3 regions of the Paramicrobacterium agarici genome follow, and region 3 is predicted to be linked to each of the others. Evidence: predicted binding sites of a transcription regulator. Region 3 holds the regulator's gene; each other region holds the start of a gene.
What was found. Region 3 encodes LexA, which represses DNA repair genes until DNA is damaged. Its sites were predicted from a motif close to TCGAACANNTGTTCGA; they were not measured.
Positions count from the first base shown of each region.

Region 1: the regulator LexA is predicted to act here: its motif matches at 6,538-6,553, upstream of ATJ78_RS01360 (HNH endonuclease signature motif containing protein).
Region 2: the regulator LexA is predicted to act here: its motif matches at 7,085-7,100, upstream of ATJ78_RS14070 (HNH endonuclease signature motif containing protein).

Region 1 covers NZ_PDJE01000001.1:270,161-279,873, forward strand. The annotation lists gene ATJ78_RS01335 (ATP-binding protein) at 1-755, opposite strand, end outside; gene ATJ78_RS01340 (Bug family tripartite tricarboxylate transporter substrate binding protein) at 933-1,952, shown strand; gene ATJ78_RS01345 (tripartite tricarboxylate transporter TctB family protein) at 1,957-2,574, shown strand; gene ATJ78_RS01350 (tripartite tricarboxylate transporter permease) at 2,567-4,165, shown strand; gene ATJ78_RS01355 (dihydrofolate reductase family protein) at 4,226-4,759, opposite strand; gene ATJ78_RS01360 (HNH endonuclease signature motif containing protein) at 5,032-6,504, opposite strand; gene ATJ78_RS01365 (nuclear transport factor 2 family protein) at 6,687-7,046, opposite strand; gene ATJ78_RS01370 (LCP family protein) at 7,077-8,345, opposite strand; gene ATJ78_RS01375 (DHA2 family efflux MFS transporter permease subunit) at 8,386-9,713, opposite strand, start outside.
Region 2 covers NZ_PDJE01000001.1:2,867,024-2,876,736, forward strand. The annotation lists gene ATJ78_RS14040 (thioredoxin domain-containing protein) at 1-996, opposite strand, end outside; gene ATJ78_RS14045 (carboxylesterase/lipase family protein) at 1,040-2,539, opposite strand; gene ATJ78_RS14050 (VC0807 family protein) at 2,536-3,234, opposite strand; gene ATJ78_RS14055 (hypothetical protein) at 3,255-3,797, opposite strand; gene ATJ78_RS14060 (alpha/beta fold hydrolase) at 3,844-4,806, shown strand; gene ATJ78_RS14065 (TetR/AcrR family transcriptional regulator) at 4,823-5,446, shown strand; gene ATJ78_RS14070 (HNH endonuclease signature motif containing protein) at 5,454-7,019, opposite strand; gene msuE (FMN reductase) at 7,154-7,750, opposite strand; gene ATJ78_RS14080 (DUF1684 domain-containing protein) at 7,841-8,632, opposite strand; gene ATJ78_RS14085 (aldo/keto reductase) at 8,727-9,563, opposite strand; partial or broken gene ATJ78_RS14090 (ribonuclease H family protein) at 9,666-9,713, opposite strand, start outside.
Region 3 covers NZ_PDJE01000001.1:2,008,755-2,018,467, forward strand. The annotation lists gene ATJ78_RS09840 (regulatory protein RecX) at 1-18, shown strand, start outside; gene miaB (tRNA (N6-isopentenyl adenosine(37)-C2)-methylthiotransferase MiaB) at 69-1,649, shown strand; gene miaA (tRNA (adenosine(37)-N6)-dimethylallyltransferase MiaA) at 1,667-2,584, shown strand; gene dapF (diaminopimelate epimerase) at 2,600-3,475, shown strand; gene ATJ78_RS09860 (class I SAM-dependent methyltransferase) at 3,486-4,127, opposite strand; gene hflX (GTPase HflX) at 4,173-5,675, shown strand; gene lexA (transcriptional repressor LexA) at 5,679-6,350, opposite strand; gene ATJ78_RS09875 (hypothetical protein) at 6,601-6,945, shown strand; gene ATJ78_RS09880 (histidinol-phosphate transaminase) at 6,962-8,038, shown strand; gene hisB (imidazoleglycerol-phosphate dehydratase HisB) at 8,041-8,646, shown strand; gene hisH (imidazole glycerol phosphate synthase subunit HisH) at 8,643-9,284, shown strand; gene priA (bifunctional 1-(5-phosphoribosyl)-5-((5-phosphoribosylamino)methylideneamino)imidazole-4-carboxamide isomerase/phosphoribosylanthranilate isomerase PriA) at 9,336-9,713, shown strand, end outside.

The DNA.
Region 1 (9,713 bases), 1.7 Mb from region 3:
CCGACATAGTGCTCGCCGTCGAGGTCGAGAAGCCGCCGCGCCTCGTCATTGATGAGCACGATGCGCTGCTTGTCGTCGACGGCGACGATGCCTTCGCGGATGCCGTGCAGCATCGCGTCGCGAGTCTCAAGCAGCGCGGCGATCTCGTCGGGCTCGAGCGAGTAGATGCGCCGCCTGATGACGCGCGTCGCCCACGCTGACCCCAGAACGCCGAGCCCCGCAGCGATCGCGAGCACGATCACCAGTTGCAGGGTGTCGGCGACCAGCGCCTCGTCGAGCATCGATTCGAGCATGCCGACAGAGACGGTCCCGATCACCTCATCGCCGTCGAACACCGGGACCTTGACGCGCCACGATTCCCCGAGAGTCCCCGTCTGCGTTCCCACATACATCTCGCCCGAGAGCGGAATCGAGGGATCCGTCGACACACGCTTTCCGATTCGGCTCTCGGTGGGGTGCGAGTACCGGATGCCGTCAGCATCCGTCACGACCACGTAGGTGACGTTCGATGCCTGCCGTATCACCTCGGCGATCGGCTGAATCGTCTCGGCCGGATTCTCGGTCTCGTACGCGTCGAGAATCGCCGGCATACTCGCGATCGACTCGGCCACAGAGACCATGCGATTCTTGTAGGCCTCTCGCAGCTCTCGTTCTTGAAACCACGACGAGGCGACACCGGCCGTCACCACCGTCACGAGCACGATCGACACCTGCAGCACGAGCAACTGCACTCGAAGCGACATTGGCCGAGTCATCTGCCCATTGTCCCATCGAGCGAGGCCCCGCCGATGCCCGAAAGCGTGACCACAATGAACACAATGCACTCTATGACCGGATGCTTCCAGCGCACCGCCTCCCGCCCCTAGTGTCGCTGCAACCCTCTCTGCACTCGAGGGCACTGCACATCACTCAACGAGGAGGATCACGTTCCCATGGCACACAGCCGAAACCGACGTCGATGGGGAATCGGCGCCACAGCGATCACAGCAGCGGCGGCACTCGCACTGACCGGATGCTCCGCAGAAGCGAGCGGAGCAGGCGGCGACTCCGCCGACGGGCCGTCAAGCGTCGACATCATCGTTCCCGCCGACCCGGGCGGCGGCTGGGACCAGACCGGGCGCACGATGCAGCAGGTGCTGACAAGCGAGAAGATCGTGAGCGACGCGCCCGTCACCAACATCGGCGGCGCAGGTGGCACCGTCGGCCTTGCATCACTGGCCACCGAGAAGAACCCGTACACGCTCTTCGTCACAGGACTCGTCATGGTCGGCGCCGTTGAGACGAACGAGTCGGCGACGCGCATTGAAGACACGACGCCGATTGCCAAGCTCACCGAAGAGGCTCTCGTCGTCGTGGTTCCCGCTGATTCGAAGTATCAGACGCTTGAAGATCTCGTCGAAGACGTCGTGAAGAACAAGAAGGACGTCACGATCACGGGAGGCTCCGCCGGCGGTGCCGACCACATTCTGGCCGGGCAGCTGCTGGCCGCGGCCGGAGTTGCGCCGGAAGACACGAACTCGACGCTCAACTACATCGCCAATTCGGGCGGCGGCGAGGCCGTCACGATGCTGCTCGGCAACAACGTCTCGGCGGGCATTTCGGGCGTCGCGGAGTTCTCGGAGCACATCGAGTCGGGCAGCCTTCGCGCTCTCGCCGTGTCGTCTCCCGAGCGCTCAGAGCTGCTCCCCGACACCCCGACGATCACCGAAGCGGGCTACGACGTCGAGCTCACCAACTGGCGCGGCGTTCTCGCGCCCGGCGACATCTCCGACGACGAGCGCGCAGAGCTGATCGACGTGGTGACGCAGATGTATGAGACAGACGTCTGGAAGGACGAACTCGAGAAAAAGGGCTGGGAAGACGCCTTCATGGCCGGTGACGAGTTCGACGACTTCATCACCTCAGACATCGAGTCGGTGACCGAAACGCTCACCAACATCGGGTTGATCTAGCATCATGGCTGAGCACGACGGGGCTCTCGCTTCCGAGCGGGAGCCCCTCCCCGATACCGAACGACCCTCGTCTGCGGGCGCAGGCTCCGGCTGCGCAGAGTCCGCCAGTGAGGCGTCGCCGCGGCCGGGCAACACGGTCGGCGAGATCGTCTTCGCCGTTCTGTGCGTCGCGATCGGCGTGCTGGCGCTCGTCGTCGCGAGCCAGATTCACGTTCCCCCGACGGCCAACACCGTTGGCCCGCAGGTATTCCCGTACATCGTCGGCGGCGCGCTGACCATCGTCGGCCTCGCTACGCTCGTCACGGTGTTGTTCGGCGCACGGGGCGACGCAGAAGACAGCGAGGATGCTGACTCGACGATGGGCACGGACTGGCTCACGGTCGCGAAGCTCGTCGTCTTCTTTCTCGCGCATGCATTTCTCATCGACTACATCGGCTGGCCGTTCGCCGCAGCTCTGCTGTTCTTCGGGGCGGCATGGGCGCTCGGAGCGAAGTCGCTCTGGCGCGCTGCCGTTGCCGGCATCGCGCTCGGCCTGTTGATCGAGCTCGCCTTCGGCGTCGGCCTCGGGCTTTCGCTGCCGGCAGGGCCGCTCCTGAATTGGATACCGATATTCAATGGATAGCATCGACCTTCTGCTGAACGGCTTCGCAACAGCTCTTCAGCCTCAGTACCTGCTGTACGCCCTGCTCGGCGTTCTCGTCGGCACCGCCGTCGGGGTTCTGCCGGGCATCGGTCCGGCAATGACGGTGGCTCTGCTGCTGCCGCTCACGTACACCCTCGATCCCACGGCAGCGATGATCGCGTTCGCCGGCATCTACTACGGCGGAATGTACGGCGGATCGACGACGTCGATTCTGCTCAATACTCCGGGCGAATCCGCCTCGATCGTCACGGCGCTCGAGGGCCATAAGATGGCCAAGCTCGGCCGGGGCGCAGCCGCCCTCGCCACGGCGGCGATCGGATCGTTCATCGCGGGAACACTCGCGACGATCGCTCTCACGTTCGTCGCGCCGTACCTCGCCGACTGGGCTGTCTCGCTGCGACCGAACGACTACTTCGCGCTCATGATCGTCGCCTTCGTGACGGTCGGTGCACTGCTCGGGTCATCACCGCTGCGCGGCATCATCTCGCTCATGGGCGGTCTGCTACTCGGGCTCGTCGGCACCGACGTGACGAGCGGCCAGCAGCGCTTCACGTTCGACGCTCCCGTGCTCGCAGACGGCATCTCCGTCGTCATCGTCGCCGTCGCGCTCTTCGCCGTTGGCGAGACGCTCTACGTTGCCTCCCGGTTGCGCCGCGGGCCGATCTCGGTCGTTCCCGTCACCTCTGGCTGGCGCACCTGGATGTCCCGCGACGACTGGAAGCGATCATGGAAGCCGTGGCTGCGCGGCTCCGCGATCGGATTCCCCATCGGAACGGTCCCCGCCGGGGGCGCCGATGTCGCGACGTTCCTGTCGTACGCCGCAGAGCGCAAGCTCTCGAAGCGCAAGGATCAGTTCGGCAAGGGCGCCATCGAGGGCGTCGCCGGCCCGGAGGCGGCGAACAACGCGGCGGCAGCGGGCGTGCTCGTTCCGCTTCTGACGCTTGGACTCCCCACCACCGCGACGGCCGCGATCATGATCTCGGCACTGCAGACTTACGGCATCCGTCCGGGACCGCTCCTGTTCGACAGCCAGCCGGCTCTCGTGTGGGCGCTCATCGCGAGCCTCTACATCGGCAACCTCGTGCTCGTGGTGCTGAATCTGCCGCTCGTGGGCATGTGGGTGAAGCTGCTGCAGATTCCGCGGCACTACCTCTACGCGGGCATCCTGGTATTTGCCGGGTTCGGCGCTTACGCGAACAAGTTCAACTACCGCGAGGTCATCATTCTGCTCGTGCTCGGCGTCGTCGGGTTCTTCATGCGCCGCTATGGCTACCCGGTCGCTCCGCTCGTGATCGGCATGATCCTCGGGCCGATGGCCGAAGAGCAGCTGCGCAAGTCGCTCATGATCAGCCAGGGCGACCCCACGTACCTCGTGACGAGTCCGTTCGCGATCGGAGCGTACGTGTTCCTTGCGCTCGTGGTGATCGCGGGTCTGTGGCTTCGCCACCGTCAGTCCAAGCTCGAGCAGCGCCTTGCCGCCGAAGACCTGGCGACGCGCGAGCGCGAGGCGATCTCGGTCGAGGCGCACGTTGCAGAAGGTGCGCGGCGCTCCGGCCCTCAGGAGGACTGAGCAGCTCCTGGTCGAGAATCGGGCGGATGCTGTTCCAGCAGCATCCGCCCGATTCTGTCTCTACAGCGCGTCCTTTACTTGATAGCGGCCGCACAGGAAGGCACGGTTGCGTGCGATGTCGACGAGTTCGAGATCCAGCTCGCGCGGAAACAGCGGCGCGCCCGCGCCGAGCGTCACGGGGGCAAACTGAACCCAGATCTCGTCAAGGAGACCGGCGTCAGCAAACTGGCCAGCGAGCTCTCCCCCGCCCATGACCCACAGGTCCTTTCCCGGGACCGCTGCGGTCATCTCGGCGTGCACGGTGCGCACATCTCCCTGCACGAAGCGAACATCAGCGCCCGGAGATGCATTCAGCTGGCGGTGCGTGAACACGAATGCCGGTCGCGTATACGGCCAGCCGTCGTCACCCTCTTCCGCCTGGATCGCCTCATACGTCGTCGCACCCATCGCGAGAGCGCCCATGCTCTGGATGAATGCGGGGTACGCCATCGGCCCCTCGAGGTCGATGTCTTGCTTCAGCAGCCAGTCGAGCGAGTTCTCGGGACTCGCGATAAAACCGTCAAGGCTCGATGCCGTGTAATAGTGGGTCGTCATGCGCCGATGCTATGCGGCACCACCGATATCCGGGTCGTTCGACGCTTTCCTCGCATAGAGGCGCGCCAAGTTCCGAGCCCACCGCCCGGGTGAGTTCGTCAGTCTCAGTTCCGATGTTCGTTTCAGTTCTGACGTTCGTCAGATCCAGTTCTGGCGTTCCTCAGCTTCGGCTCTGATCTCCTCCATCGAATGTCGACGTGACCCTTTGCCGTATCAGTGCTCGCCGACGAGTTGTTCGAACGAGCCAGCTGTGTCGCGACTCTCGATTCGGTTTAGAACGGCGGATTCTCTGGCAGATTCCGTGCTCGCTGTTGGCCCTCAGCGGGCACGGTCTCGGGTGTTGTGTCTTCGAATTTCACGACGCGCTTGTATCCGGGCCCCGCGTACGGGCGGATGACGTAGTGGCGCCCGAGGGCTGATGTCCACACGAGTTTGCCGTCGCCGGTGCGCTCCACGCTCCATGTTGTTTCGTGCTTCACCGGGTGATGCGACGGACACAGCGCGGCAAGGTTGTCGAAGTCGGTTTCACCGCCGAATTGCCAGTCCAGCCGATGATCCAGATCGCACGAGGAGGCCGGCCGGTTGCAGCCGGGGAATCCGCATGTTTCGTCGCGGATCTCGACTGCTTTGCGTAGGTCCGCGGGCACCGTGTACCGGTCACGTCCGACCGAGAGCACCGCACCGGTCTCGGGATGGGTGAGCAGTCTGGTGAAGCTCGGAGCAGCCGCGGCCAGCCGTCGGGCCGTGTCTGCGTCGATCGGACCGTACCCGTCAAGCGTGCCCGGCTCCGCTGATCGGCCCAGCAGCGTCATCACCGGAACGGTGACATGCACGGTCGGGCGAAGCCGGCCCCGACGCGCCTGGACGCCCTCAGCAGCCGAACCGGCCGTCGTCACGCCCTTGTCGCCTGCGTCGTCGCCAGCATCGCCCCCGGCAGCGCTGTCGCTGGTTTCTTCGGCTGGTGCCGGGAGATCGACGGTGAATCCGGTCTTGACCGCGTCGAGGACGGCATCCGTGGCGATTTGTGACAGTGTGCGACCATCGCCAGCCGCTTTCAGCGACCTCGCGGTGTTACGGGCGACAGCCTCGATGCTGAGGATGTCTTCGATCGGGCCATACAGATCGAGATACCCCATCCCGTTCGGGCACGAGGTCACGTGAATGTGGCGATCCTTCACCGCCTCCCGCTTACGCTCGGCCGCAGAGTCCGGGTTCAGTCGCTCCCGGATCGACACGGCGGCGGTCTTGAACTGCGGTGGGGTCGTCGACAGCGCCGTTGCGATCGCCGTGGATTCGAACTGGCGCACGTGCTCACGATCAAGCCCTGCAGCTTGCGCGACCATGATCTCCGCATGCTGCAGCGAGATCGACCCATCCTGCAACGCCGACAACGTCTCGGGAAGCTCTGTCACGAGAGCCTCGCTGGTCTCCATCATCGACGCGATCTTCCGCTCCGACAGCCGGAACGCTACGGCGAATTCCGCAATCAGGGCACGACGCGTCCATTCCTGACGCGACGCCGACGACGACGTGTCGTCAGGCACAAAGACGCGATCGTTACGCAATGCGAATCGCACTGCCTCACACATCAGAACAGCAACCCGAGCCTGCATGCTCGCGATCATCTCCTGCTGCTCCGCGATGCCGTCAACCATCATCGACAACGAGTTCGCCGACGCACCAGCCGACCCCGCAGGCGGATCATCACCACCCGGATACTTCCCAAAATCAGTGAAATCAACCATGCACATATTCCACCACGACCCACCGACATTCACTCGAACATGTATACGAGTCTCCCATGAAACGGGACCGGGATTGCAGAGAAGTCGACTCTGGATTGCACGACCGGCGATCGGGTCGTTCGTTCGTAAATGGAACATACGTTCGCATTATTCGAGAGACGTGTCGGCGACCGAAGTCTCAGTCAGGCGCAGCGGGTTCCCTGATGAAAGCGCACGCGGGGCTGCCCCGACGTGATGTCCCAGACAGACGAGTGCCGACTCTCGACAGCAGTTCCCGTGATCCGGTATGTCACGAGCACGATTCCAGCCGAGAGCTCGGCAAAGTGCCATTCGTCGGTCTGAGGTACCTCTCCGCGCTCCTCGCTCCCGAGCATCGCGACGATCTCGTCTCGCGTCCACCGCCGACCGGAGCGGCCGATCTCGATGAAGTCTCCGTGAAGCAGTTGATCAACTCGGATGCTGTCGCTGCGAGTCTCGGGCGAGAGCAACCCGATCTCCGCGGCTCTGATCCGCTCGAATCGTTCATCACCGCGCTCACTCATACGGTCAGACTATCGGCAGAAGACCCCGCGTCAGCCGCGGCCATTCGAGCAGGTTTCGTCTGCCGCCGTCTGACCCTTGACGCTATCCGGCAGCTCAACCGGGCCCTCGGTCGATGGCGGATCCGTCGCCTCGCCCGTCGAATTATCGGCGGGAGGCTCACTCGGCTCTTCGCTCGAATCGCCGTCCTTGGGTACGGCCCCGTACTCACCTGTTCCGCCCGTGATCGCCAGACTGCGGTCGGCCTTGACGGCGTCGAGCAGCGTGGCGGCAGCATCCTCTACCGGAATCTCGCCATCTTGCCCATTGCGCATTCCAGAGCCGGTGGGAAACTTCACAAACGTGATGTTCTCGGTCGGCATTCCCTTGAGGGCAAGTGCGATCGACACCATCGTGTTCGGGTTGCTGAGCTCGTTCGAGAGCGTCATGTTGTCGGCGGCGACGCGCGCGAGCTTGTACAGCTTGACGGGATCAGAGAGCGTCTCGCCCGAGAGGATCTTGCGCATGAGCGCCGACATGTACACCTGCTGGTTGCTGATGCGGCCGAGGTCTGAACCGTCACCGACGCCGTAGCGTGTGCGCAAGAACTGCAGTGCCGTCTCGCCCTTGAGCGTGACATCGCCCGCAGGCAGATCGAGGTTCGTCTTGGGGTCGACAATCGGTTCACTCAGGCAGACCTCGACGCCGCCGATCGCGTTGGCCATGGCCGTGACGCCGTTGAACTGAATGGCGCCCGCGTAGTGAACCGTCAACCCGGTGAGCTCTTGCACCGTTGCCGCGGTACAGCCGAGGCCGCCGTGCTTGAGGGTCGTGTTGATCTTCTGAATGCCCGCAGGCGCTTGCTCCCCCTCGGGCACGGTGCCGTCGTCATTCTGCGGGTACGGGCACGCGGGAACATCGACGAACGTGTCGCGCGGAATCGAGATGGCCGTCGCGTTCGAATGGTCTTCAGAGACGTGCACGAGGATCGTCACGTCGTTCAACTGCCCCGTCAGCAGCTTGGGGTCGCCAAAACCGTTGCCCTGACCCTTGCGGCTGTCGCTGCCGACGAGAAGCAGGTTGAAGCCGCCCTCGATCGCGTTGACGTCGGGAAGCGGCTGCCCCGAGTTGCCCGGAAGAGACACGCCACCGCGGTCTAGCCGCCCGAAGATGTCGGCGACGCCCCACGCCGCGACACCGACCACGCTCATGGCGATGACGACGACCGAAGCGAGAGCCACCTTCAGGCCCGTGCGCACTCCGCTGCGGCGAGGCTGCTGACCGTGGCGCACGGGGGCGCCGGTCGAGCGGCGTTCGCTCATGGCAGCATCCTTCCGCTGGTTTCAGGCATGAAGGGGCACACTACCCGCTCGAGTCTGAGAGAGTCACAGCGTTCGCTGGGAGCCGCCTGTTGACGATGCCGATTCCCGAGACGATACCGCCGACCGCGAGCATGACCGCCGTCGCGATCATGGCACGCCGAAAACCGTCGATGTCGAGAGCGCCCCCGACAATGAGCGCGGCGCACGCGACGGTCACCAGTCCCGCGACGCGAGAGACTGCGTTGTTGACCGCCGAGGCGATGCCGGCGCGGTCCGGGCCGATCGCGCCGAGAATAGCGCTCGTCAACGGTGCGACGGTGATGCTGAGCCCGAGGCCGAAGATGAGCAGCCCGGGCAGAAGCTGAAGCCAGTAGTTGATATCGGGCGTCACCGTGAGCGTGAGAGCGAATCCCAGGCCGGCGACGATCGGTCCGACGCACATGAAGAGACGCGGTCCGAACCGGCTTGCGAGGTCGCCCATGCGGCCCGACAGCGCGAGCATGACGAGCGTCGGCGGCATGAGTGCGACACCGGCGAGGGTTGCGGCGAATCCTGCGACCTGCTGCAGGTAGATCACGATCACGAACGTGCCGAAGCTCAGCGCCCCATAGACGAACACCGTTGCCACGTTGCCGACCCAGAAATTGCGTGCCCGAAACAGAGTGAGGGGCAGCATCGGTGCGCGCGCCTTCGCCTGCCAGATGACAAAGGCGATGGATGCTGCGATCCCGATCGCGAGCGGCACGGCGACGACCGGGCTGGCCCAGCCGAATCGCTGCTGCTCGATGAGCGCGAACACGAGGCCGCCGAGACCCACAGCACCGAGCACAGCGCCCAGCACATCGATGCGTGCGCGGCCTTCTGGACGCGGCTGGGCGGGCATCTTTGCCATGAGCCCGAGTGTCACGACGATGGGGATCACGTTGATGCCGAAAATGAGTCGCCAGCTGAGCGCGTCGACGAGCACGCCACCGAGCAGCGGCCCGATGATCATCGCCGTTCCCGTCCACGCTGTCCAGACGCCGATCGCCCGGCCGCGCTCGTCGTCGTCGAACGTTGAGGTGATGATGGCCAGTGAGCTCGGCACGAGCAGTGCTGCCGCGATGCCCTGCAGCGCGCGGGCCACGATCAGCAGGACGGCGGTGGGGGCGACGGCGCACAGCAGCGACGTGACGCCGAACCAGACGAGCCCCGCGGCGAGAACCCTGCCGCGGCCGAAGGAGTCCGAGAGCGAGCCGGCGAGCAGTATGAACGCTCCGAGCGTGAGCATGTACGCGTCGACGACCCACTGCTGCACGGCGAGGCCGCCGCCGAGTTCGTTCTCAATCGCGGGAAGGGCGACGTTGACGATCGACCCGTCGAGAAACG
Region 2 (9,713 bases), 860 kb from region 3:
CTCGAGCCCCTCGCGGTTCTCGGCGAGGTAGTAGCCGCCCTCTGTGCGCACGCCGTCGATGGTGCTCTCGGAGTCCTGGCCGCTCGCGAATCCCCACCCGAGTAACAGCGTGCTCTGCAGAAACGCGGCGATGCCCTCCGCAATCGTCCGCGACTCGTCAATGCCGCTCTGCCACGAGCGGGTGTAAGCGCCCAGAAGCAGAGCATTGTCATACAGCATCCGCTCGTAATGCGGTTCTGACCAGTCGCGTTGCGTCGCATATCGAAAGAAACCGCCGTCGCGATCTCGCAGCGGTGAGTGCGCCATGGCTGCGAGTGTGCGGTTGGCGAGCTCATCGGCGCCGTAGGCCTGAAGAAACCCGATCACGGGGGCGACAGGAAATTTCGGGGCCATGCCGAATCCGCCAAACAGCGCATCTTCTGCATGCTCCAGACGACCGACGGATGCTGTCAGCTGCTCACGCGCCGGCAGCTCCGCCGTCTCGGCTCCACGCGCTCCGGCCGCGCGCACAGCATCGGCCACCGCCTGCGCTGTGCTCTGAGCCGCGTCGCGTCGCTCGGACCACGCGGTGACGACGGCTTCGAGCACCTGGCGGAATGACGGTCGGCCGCCGATCGGCTGCGGGGGAAAGTACGTGCCGGCGTGAAACGCTCCCCCGTCGGGAGCGGCGAAGACGCTGAGCGGCCAGCCGAGCCCCTGGGTGAATGCGCCCGCCTGTGCGAGGTAGCTCGCGTCGACACTCGGGTGCTCTTCACGATCCACCTTGATGCACACGAAGTGCTCGTTGAGGTAGGCGGCGATCGCGTCGTCGCTGAAGGACTCGCGTGCCATCACATGGCACCAGTGGCACGTCGCGTACCCGATGGAGATGAAGACGGGTACGTCGCGTTCGGCTGCCTCGGCGAAAGCGGCGGAGCCCCACGGCTGCCAGGCGACAGGATTGTCGGCATGGGCCCGCAGGTACGGGCTCATGGCGTCGGCGAGCTGGTTGGCCATGACTCCAGCGTACGGCTGGGCACCGGTCACCGCGAGGTCACTCTCACCGTCGAAGGTCTGAATGCACGCTGCGCCAGCAATCGAGCCTGTGCCGCTCGCGAAAGTCCACCTGGCGCGCGCCGCGCTCGTCGAACCCCATCACGAACTGACCTTCATCGAACCGCGGCCATGGAGGGCTGTGCGCGGCTGATGGCTCCCCGTCGTGCGCAAACGACGCCCACAAGCCGATCATCTCGTCGGCGAGCGCATGCTGCTCGGCGGTCAGCATGTCCTCTCCGCCGAGATCGAAGAGGTACGGCATATCAGCGGCGTGCGCAGCTCCCATCGGAAACCCAGGGATCTCGGCTCCGTTGACGTTCGGGGCAGTCCTGTCGGCAAACGCGTACGCGTACACGGGAGCGCGCGAGGCCTGCAGCTCGTGCTCGCGGTGAACGGCATAGGCCCACGACGAGTCCGTGGCGATCGCCGACCACGTCACGAGCGCCGATCCCCGTGACGCGTCGTAGGCGTCCGCCACGGCAGATGCATGGTCGCCGAAGGAGTTCGCCAGAAACTCGGGAAGCCTTTCGTCGGTGATGGGATTCACCTGGTGCGCACCGGCGATGAACGGCCTCATCTCGTCACGGGTGATTCCCGAGAGAATCGGCACATCGTGCACGAGGCCGTTGCGTACGGCGTCGGCAGGATGCCGCGGGAGCAGCGAAGTGCCCCAGGCAAGGTGGTTGGCGAAGTCCCCCGTGTGTTCTACGAGCGTCGCCGAGTCAAGGGAACGCAGCCTCGCGACAGCATCCTCTCCCCCACACCCCAGCTGGTCGGCAAGCCGCGCACCCGATGCCTCCACGTGGGAAAGGTGGAGGTAGGGCGAGTGCTCGGGTGAGCGCGGAAACATGATGCCGCGCGGCCAGTGCAGCATCGGTGAGCCGGACTGCATGATGGCCCTGTCGAAGAGCCCAGCTGCGTCGGGACTTGTGAGCAGCGCACCGATGCTCATGGCTCCGGCGGACTGCCCGAAGACCGCGACGTTGTGAGGGTCTGCTCCGAATGCTGCAGCGTTGCGGCGAACCCAGCGCAGAGCTTCCAGCTGATCGGCCAGTCCGAAGGTTCCCGATCCGGGCAGCCCCGCGTACCCGAAGTAGCCAAAGACTCCGAGCCGGTAATTGATGGTCACGACGGCGACGTTCCCCTGGGCAGCGAGTCGCTGAGCATCGTAGAGGTGCCCGCCGCCCGTGGTGAATCCGCCTCCGTGAAGCCACACCATGACCGGCAGCGGGTCGGCCGGTTCGTGCCGCGGTGTCGTGACGTTGAGAAACAGGCAGTCCTCATCGATCATGGCTGCGGGCAATCCCGGCTGGGGGCAGAGCGGCCCCGGCTTGGTCGCATCGGCAACTCCGCTCCAGGCATCGGCGGGAGCTGGAGCCGCCCAACGTCGATCACCGACGGGCGGTGCGGCGTAGCGAATGCCCGAGAACACTCGCGCGTGCCGAGTGCGCCGTCCCCGGATTCTGCCGGTGTCAAGCGTCACCTCACGGGGTGCTTCTGTCATGTGCCCTCACCTTCCTGTGTCCTCCCGGCTTGCTCGACGCGCCGCCACAGTCCGGCTCGAGCGAAGTAGCGGTGCTGGATCACTTGCAGCACAACGAACGTGACTGCCCACAGCGCGCCGGCGATCACCGGAACAAGATCCACGGGCAGCGCGTATGCCATCACCACTCGAACGATCGCGTCTCCGATCATCCCGACGCCCCACAGCACGGTCGCGCCGCGCCAGATGCGACGAAATCCTGCGTCGTCCTCCCAGATGTCGTCCCAGAGCTGCGGATGTAGTCGGGCGCTCATGCGCGTCGGCTCGATCATTGTGCGAGCGAATGTGAAGGCCACGGGGCGACGGAAGCGCAGGCTCACGAGAAAGCCCAGCCCGATTGCCCCTGTGAACCATCCCTCTTTCGCGAGCAGGAAGCGCGGGCTGCCGGTCACGAACGTCAGCAGCGCACTTCCCGCGAGCACAATGAGCACGAAGATCCCCAGCGCATTGACCTTCCGCTGCCTGATGGAGCGCACGGCGATCGCCAGAACCGTGGGTAGACCGGCGAGGATCAGCGCGAGTACAGCATCCAGCCCAATTGCTCGCAGAATGTAAAATCCGGCGACGGGCACGACCAGATCAGTGATGATCAGGCCGAGCTGACCGCCCATGCCTCTACCACGGGGGCGCCTGGCGTCAGCGTTGTCCTCGCTCATCGCCGCATGCTCGGCCCTGGTCATGCGGGCTGCCCCTGCGGGTTTTGGCGCTGACCGCTGTGCATTGCAAAGAACTGCCGAACCGAGCGCGGAGCCCAGAGCAGAATGAGCATGATCACGTGGATGCTGTCGCCGGGGATCACCGCCCACAAGTACGCGCTTCCTGCGGCAGCGGAGTACAGGCTGAAGAACGTCGCGATCACGAGGTACGCGCTCAAAGCGATGCGCGCCCATTGACGCCCCTGGAGCACCTTGATGACCAGCCAGATCGAAAGCACGACGTCGACGGCGTGAAGCACGACGGCGTAGATGATCGAGGCGTTGATGGCGAATTCCATGAGGCGAGGCTCAAGTGTCGGATTGGTGGCGCGGATGCTGTCGGCGAGAAAGCCGTCTCTGCCGATGATCATCGCGACCGGGAGCGCAATCAGCAGAAAGATTCCGACGCCGACGGCGGGCACGAGCCACTTGAGCGGAGCGGGCACGTCGGACCAGCGCACCCGGGTCGCCGTCTGCTCAACGGCAGTCGGGCCGGACGGTTCAATGCGTGTGTCGTCTGTCATGCGGGCAGGTTAGCAAAAATTTAGCAAGGGTGATATTTTTTTATCTATGGCGCTAAAAATACGCAGGGAACGCTCACGTGGGCATGTTGGACACTTTCGCTCAGCCGAAGCCCGTCGTGCCTACCGAGCTGCCTACGATGAGGCCTTCCGCGACCTGCCAGAAGCGAACGACAAGCATGACGTCGAAACATCGTTCGGGCGCGTGCGCGCGTACGAGTGGCATCCGCGGGACACGGAGCACCGCCACCCCGTGATCCTGCTGCCGGGTCGCGCGTCGGGCACGCCGATGTGGTCCGCGAACATTCGGGCCCTTGGCGAGAAGCGCCGCGTCATCGCCCTCGACATGTTGGGCGACGCCGGTCTCTCGCAGCAGCATCAACCGTTGAATCAGGTCCGAGATCACGCGACGTGGCTCCATGAGGTGCAGTCGCAGCTCGCTCCGCAGGGAGCACACGTGGTCGGGCACTCCTTTGGCGGCTCAACGGCAGCGGCCTACGCACTTCACCATCCGCAGAGCGTGACGAGCCTTGCACTTCTCGAGCCAATGCTTACGCTCGCGTATCCACCCATCAGGATGCTGTTGTGGACGGCCCTCTTCTCGCTGCCCGTTCTCCCGGCACGGTGGCGCTCGGCAGCGCTCGCTCGTGTGGGCGGGAGCGACGACGATGCGGGGGCATTGGGGCGCATGGTCTCGCTTGGCGTCGCAGGATTCCGTGCGGAACTGCCGATGCCTCGCCCGCTCTCGGCATCGCAACTGTCAGAGCTGACCATGCCGGTCTATGCCGCGTTCGCCGAACGAGACTCGCTTGCGGGAAAACCGGGGACAGCGTCGCGTGTGCGTGAAAGACTTCCTGACGGGCATGTGACGACATGGCCCGGAACAACTCACTCACTCCCCTTGCAGGTGCCGGCGGCGCTTGCGGGCGACCTTGACGAGTTCTGGACGCGGGCCGAAGAGCGCGCCCGAACGCATCCCGCTGCACACGCCAGCAGACTGGAACAACGATGATAATTTCGCTGACGATATGACCGACAAGACTGCATCCGAGCCGCCACGGCTGACGTTCATCCAGCGCACTCGCCGAGCACAGCTCATCGAGTGTGCCATTGCCGTTCTCGCGGAGGACGGCTATGCACAAGCATCCTTGTCGCGCATTGCCAAGCGCGCAGAGGTGACCCGAGGCGTGATTTCGTATCACTTCGCCGACCGAGACGAGCTGCTCGACGCGGTGGTCAGCGAGGTCTACGGCATTGCGACGGAGCAGCTGCGGCCCAAGATCGATGCGCAGCCGACCGCTCTCATGGCCGTCCGCACGTTCATTACGGGAAGTGCTGAGTTCTATCGTGATTTCCCCACACACATGGCCGCCCTGCATGAGATCGCCAGTCATGCGCGTGGAGAAGACGGCATGCTCCGTCACGCCGAGCAGTCGCGCGCCAATGACCAGGAGCTCTCTGCGGTTGGCGTGCTCCTTGAACGCGGCAAGCAGAACGGCGAGTTTCGCGAGTTCTCAACGAGCGTCATGGCGCGCACCATCCGCAGCGCGCTTGACGGTCTGCTCGTGCAGATGCGTGCTGATCCTGACTACGATGCAATCAGGGATGCTGAGGAGCTTGCCGACATCTTCGAGCACGCCCTCTCGAGCTGAACGGGCTCTAGAACAACGGTTCTTCGACTAGCGCCTCCCTCTCGTCATTATCTGCAGCGTTCGCGTCTTCGACTCCGGCTTCCGATTCGGCTTCGTTCGTCGTCTCCAGGAATTGAACGTTGGAGGTGCGTGGCACCTGGTAGGTGATGCCGAGGGGTGAGACCCATTCGATCTGGTCGCCGTTGGTGTGGACCTGCCAGAGGGTGTGGTGTCGGAGCATGTGGTGCTGTTCGCATCCGGGCTGCAGGTTCGACAACTTTGTTTCGCCTCCGTGTTGCCATTGTTCGATGTGATCCAGGTCACAGATCGTGGCAGGCCGGTCGCAGCCGATGCCGGTGCACGTTTCATCACGCAGCCGCACGGTGCGTTTCAGATCCGCCGGCACCGCATAACTGTCACGCCCGACCGACAGCACCGCCCCGGTCTCCGGGTGCGTCAACAACCGGGTGAAACTCGGTGCCCGCGCCGCCAGCTCGCGTGCAATGGTGGGGGCGATGGGGCCGTACCCGTCCAACTGCCCCGGCTCGTCGGAGTGTCCGAGGAGTGTCATGACGGGGACGGTGACATGCACGGTCGGACGAATCCCACCCAAACGGTCAGCACCCACCCCCGAAGCACCAACACCGGGCTTAGGCCCGTCGGTGGTGAATCCCTTGAGTAGAGCGTCGACGATCGTGTCTGCTTCGATCTGCGCCAGAGTCCGGTCGTCGCCGGCGGTTTTCAATGCCCGCGCCGTCCGCGTGGCCGCATTCACAAGGCTCTGCACCACCTCGACCGGACCATACAAAGACAGGACTGCCATGCCGTCTTGGGTGCCGTAACACTCCACCCGACGCTGCTTCACCGCCTCCGTGCGACGTTCCGTGATCGTCTCCGGAAACAAACCCTCCCGAATCTTGACCGCAGCACGAGCAAACTGCGTCGCCGACTGCACCATTGCTTTCGGCAGTGCTTCCGCTTCGAACGCGGCCGCCTCACCAGCATCGAGACTGACGGCTTGACGCAGCATCGCGTCGACATGCTGCCGCGTAATCTCACCAGCCTCTAAAGCGCCGAATGTTGACGAGAGCTTCTCACACAGAAACTCAGCATCATTGAGCAGGCCTTGCGCGTGACCCTTCGTGACACCGATCGCCGCACCGATCTCCTGCGCCAAAGAAGACCGCACCCACCCCTCAGCCTCCGCGTCAAGATCCGCCCGCGTTGCCCCATCCCGCATCGGAATGAACACGCCCGGGTGTGCCAAAGCGTCCTGCAGCATCCCGTAGATGCCGCGCATGCGAGACGCTTCCGCTGCCGAAATCGCACGAGAATCAGCAACAACACCATCCAACTGCTCACGCAACGCGCTCGCTACAGCATCCGCTCCAGAGGGCTGCGGCGACTGATCCGAGCCGGTCGTCTCTAGTTCGGATTCCGCATGTGCCGACTCGTCAGGCTCGGATTCTTCGAATCGAGGATCGCCCCATGGCTGCTCGTTCGAATCTGTCGGCGGCGGCTGATATAACTCATCTCTCCCATCCGCCGGACCCCAATTGCCCGGGTCCGGAGGGGAATCTCTGAACTCATCCATGCACCAATTCCACCACGAACCACCGACATTAATTCGAGCGAACCAACGAATGTGGATAACTTAGCTCGAAGCTGTGTTCGAGCGAAATCTGTGGAGAAATCAGCCCAGACGCGCAGAACGCGGCGACGCGCTATCTACCAGGTGCCGACGTACGTTGAGGCGGGTACCTCCGCCGGAATCCCCCGCTGCCGCACAAACGGAAGCCCTCGACGCACCGCAAGCTCGACGCGCGAACGTACAGCATCGCTCGTCAGCTCATAGCCCGTGAAGTCGGTATTCGACGCATACACTCCGATCGGCAGCGTGAGCGCCTGAAAGAAGCCGAACAGCGGTCGAAACTGATGCTCAAGAATCAGCGCATGCTTCTCTCCCCCGCCCGTCGCCGCCAGCAGCACGGGCGTGTCGACGAGCTCATACTGCCCGACGAAATCGAAGAGGTGCTTGAACAGCCCGGTGAACGAGCCTCGGTACACGGGGCTCCCCACGACGAGCAGATCCGCGGTCTCAATCGACCGCAGCGCCGCCTCGGCGCGTGGCGATACCTGGTCGCGCGTCAGTGCACCCGCAAACCCTGACCCGATCTCAATCAGCTCGATCACCTCGACGTCGACCGTCTCGCGCATCGCCACTTCGCCGACGATCGCGCGAATCAAGGCCGTGGTCTTCGAGGGCTCGTGCAGGCTCCCCGAGACGGCGACCACCTTCAGAGTCGTTGCATCGTGTTCAGGCATGAGGCGACAGTACGCTCGACGGCGGCTCGAGAAAATCTCTCACCGACATAAGTCGTAATGGATGCTGCGGCATGCGGCGCCGCAGCAGGCTCAGTCGCGAACGACAGCCTTCTCGCCGGCACGAATCGGTGTGCTGAGCCGGTTCTCGGCGGGCGGCAGCGGGCACACGTAGTGGTCGGCGAACGCGCATGGAGGCAGGTACGCCCGGTTGAAGTCGATGGTCACCGAACCGTCATCGCCCGGAGCAGTGATCGGCACGAACCGGAACCGGTAGCTCTCATCGCCACTCGTGCCGTCACTGATCACGGCGCGCAGCCCGCGCGGGTCCGTCGTCACCTTCAGCGACGCGCTCTCGCCACCGGGCAGCGTCACGTCGACAGTGCCGGCAAGTTCGCCGTCAGACACGTGGCCGTCGATGCTCTCGACGCTCTGCGTCGCGCCGTCTCCAGCATCCGTGAATCGCCCCGTGAGCACCCAGCTCTCGTCGGGCTCGAACGCAGAAAGATCGCGGATGCTGGCGCGCGTCGCAGCATCCGGGTCGATGAGCCGCAGCGCCAGCGCCCCGTCGCGTGAGAAGTACCGCAGTCGCTTGTCGCCCCACTCGATGTCTTGCCCGGTCTCGAGAGAAATCGATGCGCCCTCGACGGTGCCCACGGGACGACCATCTTGCAGAATCGTCTTGCCGTGCAGTGCCGGCGCCGTACCGACAATTGTCTCTCCGGCCGCCTTCCACGTTCCCGGTACGCCCTCGTACGCTGCCTCGTCGGCGGTCAGCCAGTGTGTCGCTACCAGCGATGCCAAGCCGAGCGGAGACGTCGTGGCGCGAACTCGTGACTCGTGCCAATCCGCCCACGCGGCGGCGAAATCGTTGGTATCAGTCATGCTTCTCCTCGAGTGGTACCGGGGTGCGTGCGATCAGCACGCGCTCACGCACATCGCCCAGCCTATGTCAGCCGGGCGATGTGTGCAGTGCAGATCAGTTGAACTCGTCGGGATGCGAGCCGACGCGCTGACCGCGCTCGAGAGCGTCGATTCCCGCCATCTCGTCGCTGGTGAGCGTGAAGTCGAGAACGTCGAAGTTCTCGGCCATACGGCCGGCGTTGTTCGACTTCGGAAACACGATGTTGCCGTGCTGCAGGTGCCAGCGGATCACGGCCTGCGCTGGAGTCTTTCCGTGCGCCTCAGCGGCCGCGACGACGGCCGGTTCGTCGAACAGCGGGTACTTGCCCTGCCCGAGCGGCCCCCACGCCTCAATGTGGATGCCCTGCGACCGGGCGAACTCCGTGAGCTCACGCGACTGCAGTGCCGGGTGCAGCTCGATCTGATCGATCGCGGGCACCGTGTTGCTCTCGGCGAGAATGCGCTCGAGGTGCGGGCGCAAGAAGTTCGAGACGCCGATCGAGCGCGCCTTGCCGTCGGCCTTGATGCGCTCCATCGCGCGCCAGGTCTCGGCGTACAGGTCGCGCTGCGGCGTGGGCCAGTGGATCAGGTAGAGGTCGACCGAGTCGAGGCCGAGCTTCTCGAGGCTCGCGTCGATGGCATCGAAGGCCGATTGCGTTCCCTGGGCGTCATTCCAGAGCTTGGTCGTGATGAACAGCTCGTCACGCGGAATGCCGCTCGCGGCGATCGCCCGGCCGACGCCCTCCTCGTTGCCATAAATCGCGGCGGTGTCGATGTGCCGGTAGCCTGCCTCGAGCGCGTCGGTGACGATGCGCTCGGTCTGCTCCGGGTCAACGAGAAACACGCCGAAGCCCAGCTGCGGAATGTGGTGTCCATCGTTCAGCTCGATGGAGGGAACATACGAGTTAGCCATGATCTCAGCTAACCACAGACGGATGCTGTCGCGACATGTTCCGCGTATGGCGAACGATCAGCGGCCGAGGTCGAACCCGTCGAGTCCGCTGAACAGATCCGGCTCGGCGCTCGAGGGCACCGAGTCGCGTCCTGTCGCGTTCCCCTGCCC
Region 3 (9,713 bases):
AGCGTCCGGTTCCGCTGACCAGCGCGATTCTGCAGCATTGCGCTGTCGAACGTAAACTGGTGGTCATCATGAGCACTTTGACCGAACGCCCGACCGAGATTCGCCGCTCCGAGGCCGCCGTCCGTCCCGATGGAAGTCCGCGAACGTACGAAGTGCGCACCTTCGGGTGCCAGATGAACGTCCATGACTCTGAGCGGCTCAGCGGATCACTCGAGGCAGCGGGGTACCAGAAGGCTGACGGCTCGAACGCCGACATCGTCGTGATCAACACGTGCGCCGTGCGTGAGAATGCCGACAACAAGCTTTACGGCAACCTCGGTCATCTCGCGGCGGTCAAGCGGCGTCACGAGGGAATGCAGATCGCCGTCGGCGGGTGCTTGGCGCAGAAAGACAAGAACGTCATTCTCGAGAAGGCGCCGTGGGTAGACGTCGTCTTCGGCACGCACAACATGGGGTCGCTGCCCGGTCTCCTGGAGCGGGCCCGTCACAACGATGAAGCGCAGATCGAGATCCTGGACGCCCTTGAGACGTTCCCCTCCACACTTCCGACAAAACGCGACTCGAGCTACTCCGGATGGGTGTCGATCTCGGTCGGCTGCAACAACACGTGCACGTTCTGCATCGTGCCTTCTCTCCGGGGCAAAGAGAAAGACAGGCGCCCTGGCCAGATTCTCTCCGAGATTCAGTCGCTGGTCGACGATGGTGCTGTGGAAGTCACGCTTCTCGGTCAGAACGTCAACTCCTACGGCGTCGAGTTCGGCGATCGCCAGGCGTTCAGCAAACTGCTGCGCGCGGCGGGACAGATCGACGGGCTTGAGCGCATTCGGTTCACCAGTCCGCATCCTGCCGCGTTCACCGACGACGTGATCGACGCGATGGCTGAGACGCCGAACGTCATGCCGCAACTGCACATGCCACTTCAGTCAGGTTCAGACAAGGTCCTCAAGGCGATGCGGCGTTCGTACCGCAGCAAGAAGTTTTTGGGAATTCTCGAGCGTGTGCGTGAGCGCATTCCCCACGCAGCCATCTCCACCGACATCATTGTGGGCTTCCCCGGCGAAACCGAGGAGGACTTCGCTGAAACGCTGCGCGTCGTCGAGGAGGCACGTTTCGCCTCGGCATTCACCTTCCAGTACTCGATCCGTCCCGGCACGCCCGCCGCGACGATGGACGACCAGATTCCCAAGGACGTCGTCCAGGAGCGGTACGAACGCCTCCTCGCTCTTCAAGAGCGCATCAGTCTTGACGAGAACAAGGCTCAGATCGGAACGGAAGTCGAGCTTCTCGTCGCCGTGGGTGAGGGCAAGAAGGATGCCGAGACGCACCGTCTCACCGGGCGTGCCCGTGATTCGCGCCTCGTGCACTTCCAGGTGCCCGAGGGAAGTGACGTGCCGCGCCCTGGCGACATGGTGACGGTGACCGTTACCAACGCGGCGCCGTTCCACCTTCTTGCGGACTCGACAGACGGCGCTCCGCTGCGCATTCGTCGCACACGTGCCGGCGATGCGTGGGAGCGTGACCAGGCGGACTCGTGCGGCGTTCCCGCCGACGGCTCTGGGACGGCCGGCTCGGTGTCGCTCGGCATGCCGAGCCTGCGCCCACCCGTGAGCACGATGCCGATCTATGACCCGGCGGACGGTGAGCGCTGAACGCACCGCCGGTCATCGTGATCGTCGGTGCGACAGGTACCGGCAAGTCGGGACTCTCCCTCGACCTCGCAGAAGCGCTCGCACGACGCGGTCGTTCTGCTGAGATCGTGAACGCCGATGCCATGCAGCTCTATCGCGGCATGGACATCGGAACAGCGAAGCTCTCGCACGCAGAGCGCCGCGGCATCCCACATCACATGCTGGACGTGCTCGAACCGTTCGAAGACGCCTCGGTCGCCGAGTATCAAGAACAGGCACGAGCGGTGATCGATCGGCTGCGCCAACAGGAAATCGTGCCGATTCTCGTCGGCGGATCGGGACTCTATATTTCGAGCGTCATCTACGCATTCGAGTTTCCCGGAACCGACCCGCAGGTGCGTTCCGAGCTTGAGCGCGACCTCGAGCAGGACGGCGTAGGGGCTCTTGCCCGCAGGCTCGCCGATCTCGACGCCTCTGTCGCTCGACGCATCGGCTCGACCAATGCTCGACGCATCGTGCGCGCCCTCGAGGTGGCGCAGATCACGGGAGATCCAGCACGCGGGCTTTTGCCCGAAGAGCCGACTCTCACGTACCCCACGGTCATTCTCGGTCTCCATTCGCCGCGCGAGCGACTTGTTGAGCGGCTTGATGCTCGCGTCACCGGAATGTGGCGGGACGGACTCGTCAACGAGACCCGGATGCTGCTGGCGAACGGACTCGAGCGTTCAGCGACCGCAGGGCGAGCCATCGGCTACGCCCAAGCCGCGGCGCAGATCAGCGGGGAGCTGACCGAAGAGGAGGCGATCGCCGGTACTCAGCAGCTGACCCGGCGGTACGCGAGACGCCAAGTGAGCTGGTTCAAACGGTATACGGGGACGACGTGGCTCGAGAGCGAGTCCGAGACGATCGTCGCCGAGGCCGAGCGACGCGTCCGAACGGCGTTCACCGACCTCTAGACTGGCACCATGGCGATGACCCTGCAGTTCACCAAAGGCCACGGCACAGGCAATGACTTTATTCTGTACACGGACCCCGCAGGTGAGCTCGCTCTCAGCCCGCAGCAGGTGCGCGCCCTCTGCGACCGGAACATGGGGATCGGCGCTGACGGTGTGATCAGAGCGGTTCGCTCGGTGTCTTTGCCTGAGGGAGCCGCGGCACTCGCGGAGGATGCCGACGCCGAGTGGTTCATGGACTACATCAACGCCGACGGTACTGCTGCCGAGATGTGCGGGAACGGCATTCGGGTGTTTGCACGCTACCTCATCGAGAACGGACTCATCACTCTTGAAACGGGCGACACGGTACCGATCGGCACGCGTGCCGGCGTTCGCGACGTGCAGCGTTCCGCAGACGGCTTTCACGTCGACCTCGGGCGCTGGACCCTTGAAGACGGTGAACCGCTCGTCCGTGTGAGGGAGCTCAAGGTCGCCCGTCCGGGCCAGGGCATCAACGTGGGAAATCCGCACATTGTCGTCGCGCTTGCCGACGTCGAAGAACTCGCGGATGCAGATTTGTCGTACGTGCCTCATGTGGATCCGGAGCCCGAGCACGGCGCGAACATCGAGCTTGTCGTGCCACGCGATCCGCTCGTGAAAGACGGAATCGGCCGCATCACGATGCGCGTGCACGAACGCGGGGTCGGCGAGACGCTGTCGTGCGGGACTGGTGTGGCGGCCGCGGCTCTCGCTACGCGGCACTGGGCAGGGTCGAGCGCGCCGCACAACTGGCGCGTCGATGTGCCGGGCGGAACGCTCGGCGTTCGCATGTTCGCCGCAGAAGACGGTGAGCACGTCGGGCTCTCGGGCCCAGCGGAACTCGTCTACACCGGCGCGATCGAGCTCGCGTGAGGTTTCGCTTCTAGTTCACGACATCGAGTGGTTCGGTCGAACCCGTGTGACGCCGTGTGCGCAGCACGCGGTAGCCCTTAGACGTCGCCACGCGCGCCACGCTGTACTCATCGTGGAGTTCGGCACGGAGCCAACGCTGCAGGCTGTCGGAACCGAGGTTGCGCTGCACGACGAAGTAGCCGTCAGAGCCGGGGACGAGGCGGGGAATCCAGTGCTGGAGCATGTTGTGCAGCTCGCTCTTGCCCACGCGAATCGGCGGGTTGGACCAGATGCTGCTGAATCGCACATCAGCTGGTACATCATCGGGCAGCGCCGCACGAACGTTCTCGGCTCCAAGCGAAGCCGCATTTCGGCGCACGAGATCGAGAGCGCGCTCGTTTACATCGACGGCCCACACCGTCGCGTCCGGTGACAGAATGCCGAGTGTCAGGGCGATCGGTCCCCATCCACACCCGAGGTCAAGCAGGTGCCCACCGATCGGTGGTGGCGGCGTACTGCCGAGAAGAACCCGGGTTCCGAGATCGATGCGGTCCGGACTGAAGATGCCATTCGCTGTCGTCACTCGACGCGGGGCTCCGGCGAGATCGACGGTGACGTTCTTGATCTTGAGCTCGCTTTCGGGGCTCTGCGAGAAATAATGATCGCCGGTCATAATTAGGTACGCTATCGCAGGCGTCCGACACTAGGGTTAATGCTGATGGCTGAATTTGACGAACACCCCGACGAGGACGACACTCTCGACCGCATCCTCGCGACGGGTGACGCTCGCGCCTATTCCGTGTTCGGCCGGGCACAAGCGCTTCAAGATGACGCGAGCGAGTCGACGTCAGACGGTGACCAGTTCGACAGAGAGGAGCGTCGGGCACTTCGTCGCGTTTCCGGGCTCTCCACGGAGCTCGAGGACGTCACGGAAGTCGAATACCGACAGCTCCGCCTCGAGAACGTGGTTCTCATCGGTGTCTTCCCTCAGGGCTCACTCGAAGACGCGGAGAACTCGCTTCGTGAGCTGTCGGCACTCGCGGAGACCGCTGGCGCTGTCGTTCTCGACGGCCTTCTGCAGCGACGGCCGCACCCAGACCCTGGCACGTACCTCGGACGCGGTAAGGCGGAGGAGCTGCGTGACGTCGTCCGCTCGCTGAATGCCGACACGGTCATCGCTGATACGGAACTCGCTCCGAGCCAACGCCGAGCACTTGAGGACGTCGTCAAGGTCAAGGTGATCGACAGAACCGCCGTGATTCTCGACATCTTCAGCCAGCATGCTAAGAGCAGAGAGGGCAAAGCGCAGGTCGAACTTGCTCAACTCGAGTATCTGCTCCCGCGGTTGCGGGGCTGGGGCGAATCGATGAGCAGGCAGGCCGGAGGCCAAGTCGGAGGCGCTGGCGCGGGCATGGGGTCCCGTGGCCCTGGTGAGACGAAAATCGAGCTGGATAGACGGCGCATCCACAGTCGCATGGCGCGACTGCGCAAGCAGATCAAGAGCTTTGCGCCGTCACGTGAGGCGAAGCGGGCCAATCGGTCGCGATTCGCGGTGCCGTCGGTTGCAATCGTCGGCTATACGAACGCCGGCAAGTCGAGTCTCCTCAACCGGATCACGCGCGCGGGCGTGCTCGTCGAGAACGCCCTGTTCGCCACGCTTGATTCCACGACCCGGCGCACGCGCACCGACGATGGGCGCGAATACACGCTGTCCGACACCGTCGGGTTCGTGAGGAATCTCCCTCACCAGCTCGTTGAGGCATTCCGCTCGACGCTCGAGGAAGTCACCTATGCCGATCTGATCGTTCACGTCGTGGACGCATCACATCCTGATCCCGCTGCGCAAATCGCGACGGTTCATGACGTCGTCGGCGACGTCGGTTCGCGCGAGACCCCGGAGATCATCGTCTTCAACAAATCTGATTTGATCGACGAGGATCAACGGCTTCTGCTGCGAGGGCTCGCGCCCGACGCGGTCTTCGTGTCAGCACGAACTGGAGAAGGAATCGAGCGTGTACTCGAGGCGATCGAAGACAAACTGCCTCACCCGCCCGTCGATGTCACGCTGCTCGTCCCCTATGACCGGGGAGACGTGATCTCTATGCTGCACCGGCGTGGCGAGGTCGCGACGATCGACTATCGCGAAGATGGAACCTTCGTGAAAGCGTCGGTCTCTGAAGAGATCGCGGCACAAGTCACCGAGTTCGCGGTCGAGGCCTGATCGTCACACGGAGCGAAGCACCGCGACGACCTTTCCGAGAATCTCAGAGTGGTCGCCGAGGATGGGCTCGAAAGCTGTGTTGCGGGGAAGCAGCCAGGTGTGTCCGTCCCGCTGGCGGAAAACCTTGACCGTGGCTTCCTCGTCAAGCATCGCGGCGACGATGTCACCGTTCTCGGCCGTGGACTGCTGACGCACGACGACCCAATCGCCGTCGCAGATTGCAGCGTCGATCATGGATTCGCCTTTGACGTGAAGCATGAAGAGCTCTCCCTTGCCGACGAGCTGCCGGGGGAGGGGGAACACTTCCTCGACCTGCTGCTCCGCGGTAATGGGCATGCCCGCTGCAATATTGCCGACGAGTGGAACCATCGTGGCGTCGCCGACCGGGCGTGACGTCTCTCCGACATCGGCGGTCTGGGGAAGGTCGATGAGGACTTCGAGAGCGCGGGGCCGATTAGGGTCACGTCGTAGGTAGCCGCTCAGTTCCAGTTGGTTCAGCTGGTGCGTCACGCTCGAAAGGGAAGCAAGGCCGACAGCATCTCCGATCTCGCGCATGCTCGGCGGATAGCCGTTCTGCGACACGGTGCGCTGGATGAACTCGAGAATGGCGCGCTGCTTTTCACTCAGATTCTTTCGGCGACGGGTCTGCGTCTTCTTCGTCGTGTCCTGTGCCATTCCTCTACTCCTGTCGCCTCACGAGCCCGATGTCGGTGGCTCATGGTGATGTGTTCCCTGTGATCGAAACTGTATCCGCTGCCGAGTGCCGAGGCAAACATCTATTCGAGTGTGTCGCGGATTCGGGTGCGAAAATACCGAAAAGACGGTTGACAGTTCGAAACATCGAAGATAGGTTGGGAACACAGGTTCGTTTCGGCCTTCACCGGCCTGAGGGCCGAAACGAACCCGTCAACGAAGGAGCAGACAGATGAGCACTCAGCAGACCGACGCAACCGTGCGGCTTCGCCTCACGAGACGCGGCCGGGCCGTCGTTACGGCGCTGGCCTCACTTCCGCTCGTGCTCGGCGTCGGTTACGGAGCCATGCACGCGGCTTCGGCTGCCGCAACGAACGACGAATCATCGTCGACTTTCGAATACGTGACTGTGACAAGCGGTGAATCGCTGTGGATGCTGGCTGAACGCATCGCTCCGGAGCATGACCCGCGTGAGGTCGTTGCGGAGATCGTCGACCTCAACCAGTTGGGCACCTCATCGGTGTCGTCGGGGGAGCGGATCGCGATTCCATCACAGTACGAGGTCGAAGCGCAGTAGCCCATACGATGGTGGGGTGACCAGTTTGGATGACCTCCCCCTCCGTGACAACCTCCGAGGGCGCACCCCTTACGGGGCGCCGCAGGCTCCCGTTCCCGTGGCGCTGAACGTCAACGAGAACACCCACGGGATCCCCGAGGCTGTCGCCCATGACATCGTCGCATCCGTCGCGGCATCGATCATCGGCCTGAATCGCTATCCTGACCGTGAGTTCACGGATCTGCGCCGCGATTTCGCGGACTACCTCGGTCACGGCCTCACCGCGGAGAACATCTGGGCTGCGAATGGGTCGAACGAGGTGCTCCAGCAGATTCTGCTGGCCTTCGGCGGTCCAGGCCGCACGCTTCTCGGGTTCACACCCACCTATTCCATGTACCCCCTGCTCTCGTCGGGGACAAGCACGAGCTGGGTTGCACGTGAACGTGAGCCGGACTTCGAGCTCTCCGGAGAGTATCTCGCTCGCGTCATCGCCGAGGAGACTCCCGACATCGTGGTGCTGTGTGCGCCGAATAACCCGACGGGAACACCGCTCGAACTCGACGCGATTCGTGCCGCCTACGAGGCGGCTCCGGGCATCGTGATCGTCGACGAGGCATACGCGGAGTTTTCGGATCCCGCCACTCCCAGCGCCCTCGAACTGCTCCCGGGGCGTCCTCGACTCATCGTCTCGCGCACAATGAGCAAAGCCTTCGCGTTCGCGGGAGCGCGCGTGGGCTACCTCGCGGCGGACCCGGTGATCGCCGACGCCCTGAGGCTCGTGAGGCTCCCCTATCACCTGTCGGCATTGACGCAGGCGGCCGCGCGGGCGGCGCTGCGGCACTCCGACGCTATGCTCGCCGTAGTCGACGACATCCGTGGGCAGCGAGAGCGCATCTCGGCGGGCCTCTCGGCGCTCGGATTCAAGCCGTATCGTTCCGGCAGCAATTTCGTCTTCTTCGGCGGCGTCGACGACACAGACAAGCTATTCCGGCAGCTGTTCGAACGCGGCATCCTCATCAGAGACATCGGCATCCCGGGTCACATGCGCGTTACTGCGGGCACCGAAGCTGAGACATCTGCGTTCCTCGATGCGATGTCCGCACTACGATCATGAGTATGAATTCTTCACGGGTCGCCCGTATCCAGCGCGAAACCAGCGAGTCGTCGATCGATCTGCGGATTGACCTGGACGGCTCCGGCACGAGCGACATTTCCACGTCCGTGCCCTTCTTCGACCACCTGCTGACGGCGTTCGCCAAGCACTCGCTCACGGATCTTACCGTTCGTGCGACCGGTGACATCGACATCGACGTTCACCACACCGTGGAGGACATCGGGATTGCTCTCGGCAGGGCGATTCGCGAGGCTCTCGGAACGAAAGAGGGTATCTCCCGGTACGGCGATGCCCTCGTGCCCCTGGACGAAGCACTCGCGCAGGCCGTCGTCGACATCTCTGGACGACCGTATCTTGTTCACGGTGGCGAGCCGGCTGGGTTTGAACTTCACCTCATCGGCGGACACTTCACGGGGTCCATGATTCGCCACGTATTCGAGGCGATCGCCTACAACGCCGCGATGACCGTGCACATCGACGTGAAGTCAGGCCGTGATCCGCACCACATTGCCGAAGCAGAGTTCAAAGCGTTGGCTCGCGCCTTCCGGCAGGCGAAGTCGCTCGACCCGCTGGTGAGCGGAGTTCCGTCGACAAAGGGCACTCTGTGAGCGCTCCTCGCGTCGTCGTCTTCGACTACGGCTCCGGCAACGTTCATTCAGCGGTGAAAGCCGTTGAGGCTGCTGGCGCCGACGTCGCTCTGACAAGCAGCAAGAAAGATGCTCTCGAGGCACACGGGCTGCTCGTTCCCGGCGTGGGAGCCTTCAGCGCTGTCGTTGATCAGCTTCGGGCTGCAGGCGCAGACGAAGTGATCGACCGCCGGCTCGCAGGCGGACGCCCGGTGCTCGGCATCTGCGTCGGAATGCAGGTCATGTTCGAATCCGGAGTCGAACGAGGTCAGGTGGCCGACGGTCTCGGTCAATGGCCCGGAGTCGTCGAGCGCCTAGAATCGCCGGTCCTCCCGCACATCGGCTGGAACACAGTCCTCGCCCCGCCGCAGTCACGGCTGTTCGCTGGCGTTACCCATGAGCGGTTCTATTTCGTCCACTCGTATGCCGCACGAACGTGGCCTCTCGAGTTGTCGGACACCTTCGCGGCCCCCCAGGTGACGTGGGCGGAGCACGGCGAGCGGTTCATCGCCGCCATCGAGAACGGTCCATTATGGGCGACGCAATTCCATCCAGAGAAGTCGGGGGAGCCCGGCGTCCGCCTTCTCTCGAATTGGGTGGAAAGCCTCTCTGCTCACTAACATGGGGTTCTTGTGCCGCACGGCACGTCATCACCTTCACAAAGGATGGGAATGCGCGAGTTCAATCAAGCGCCGGCGCTCGAGTTGCTTCCGGCCGTCGACGTGGCAGGCGGCAAGGCGGTGCGGCTGACACAAGGCGAGGCGGGCAGCGAAACCAGTTACGGAGATCCGGTCGACGCTGCTGAAGCATGGGTCGATGATGGCGCAGCGTGGATCCACCTTGTCGACCTCGACGCCGCGTTCGGACGTGGTAACAACGCATCGGTGATCCGCCGAGTGATCAAGAACGTGCGCGGGGTCAACGTCGAGCTGTCCGGCGGCATCCGCGACGACAAGTCGCTTGAAGCGGCATTGGACAGCGGTGCGAAGCGCATCAATCTCGGCACGGCAGCACTGGAGAACCCCGAGTGGGCCGCAAACGTCATCGGC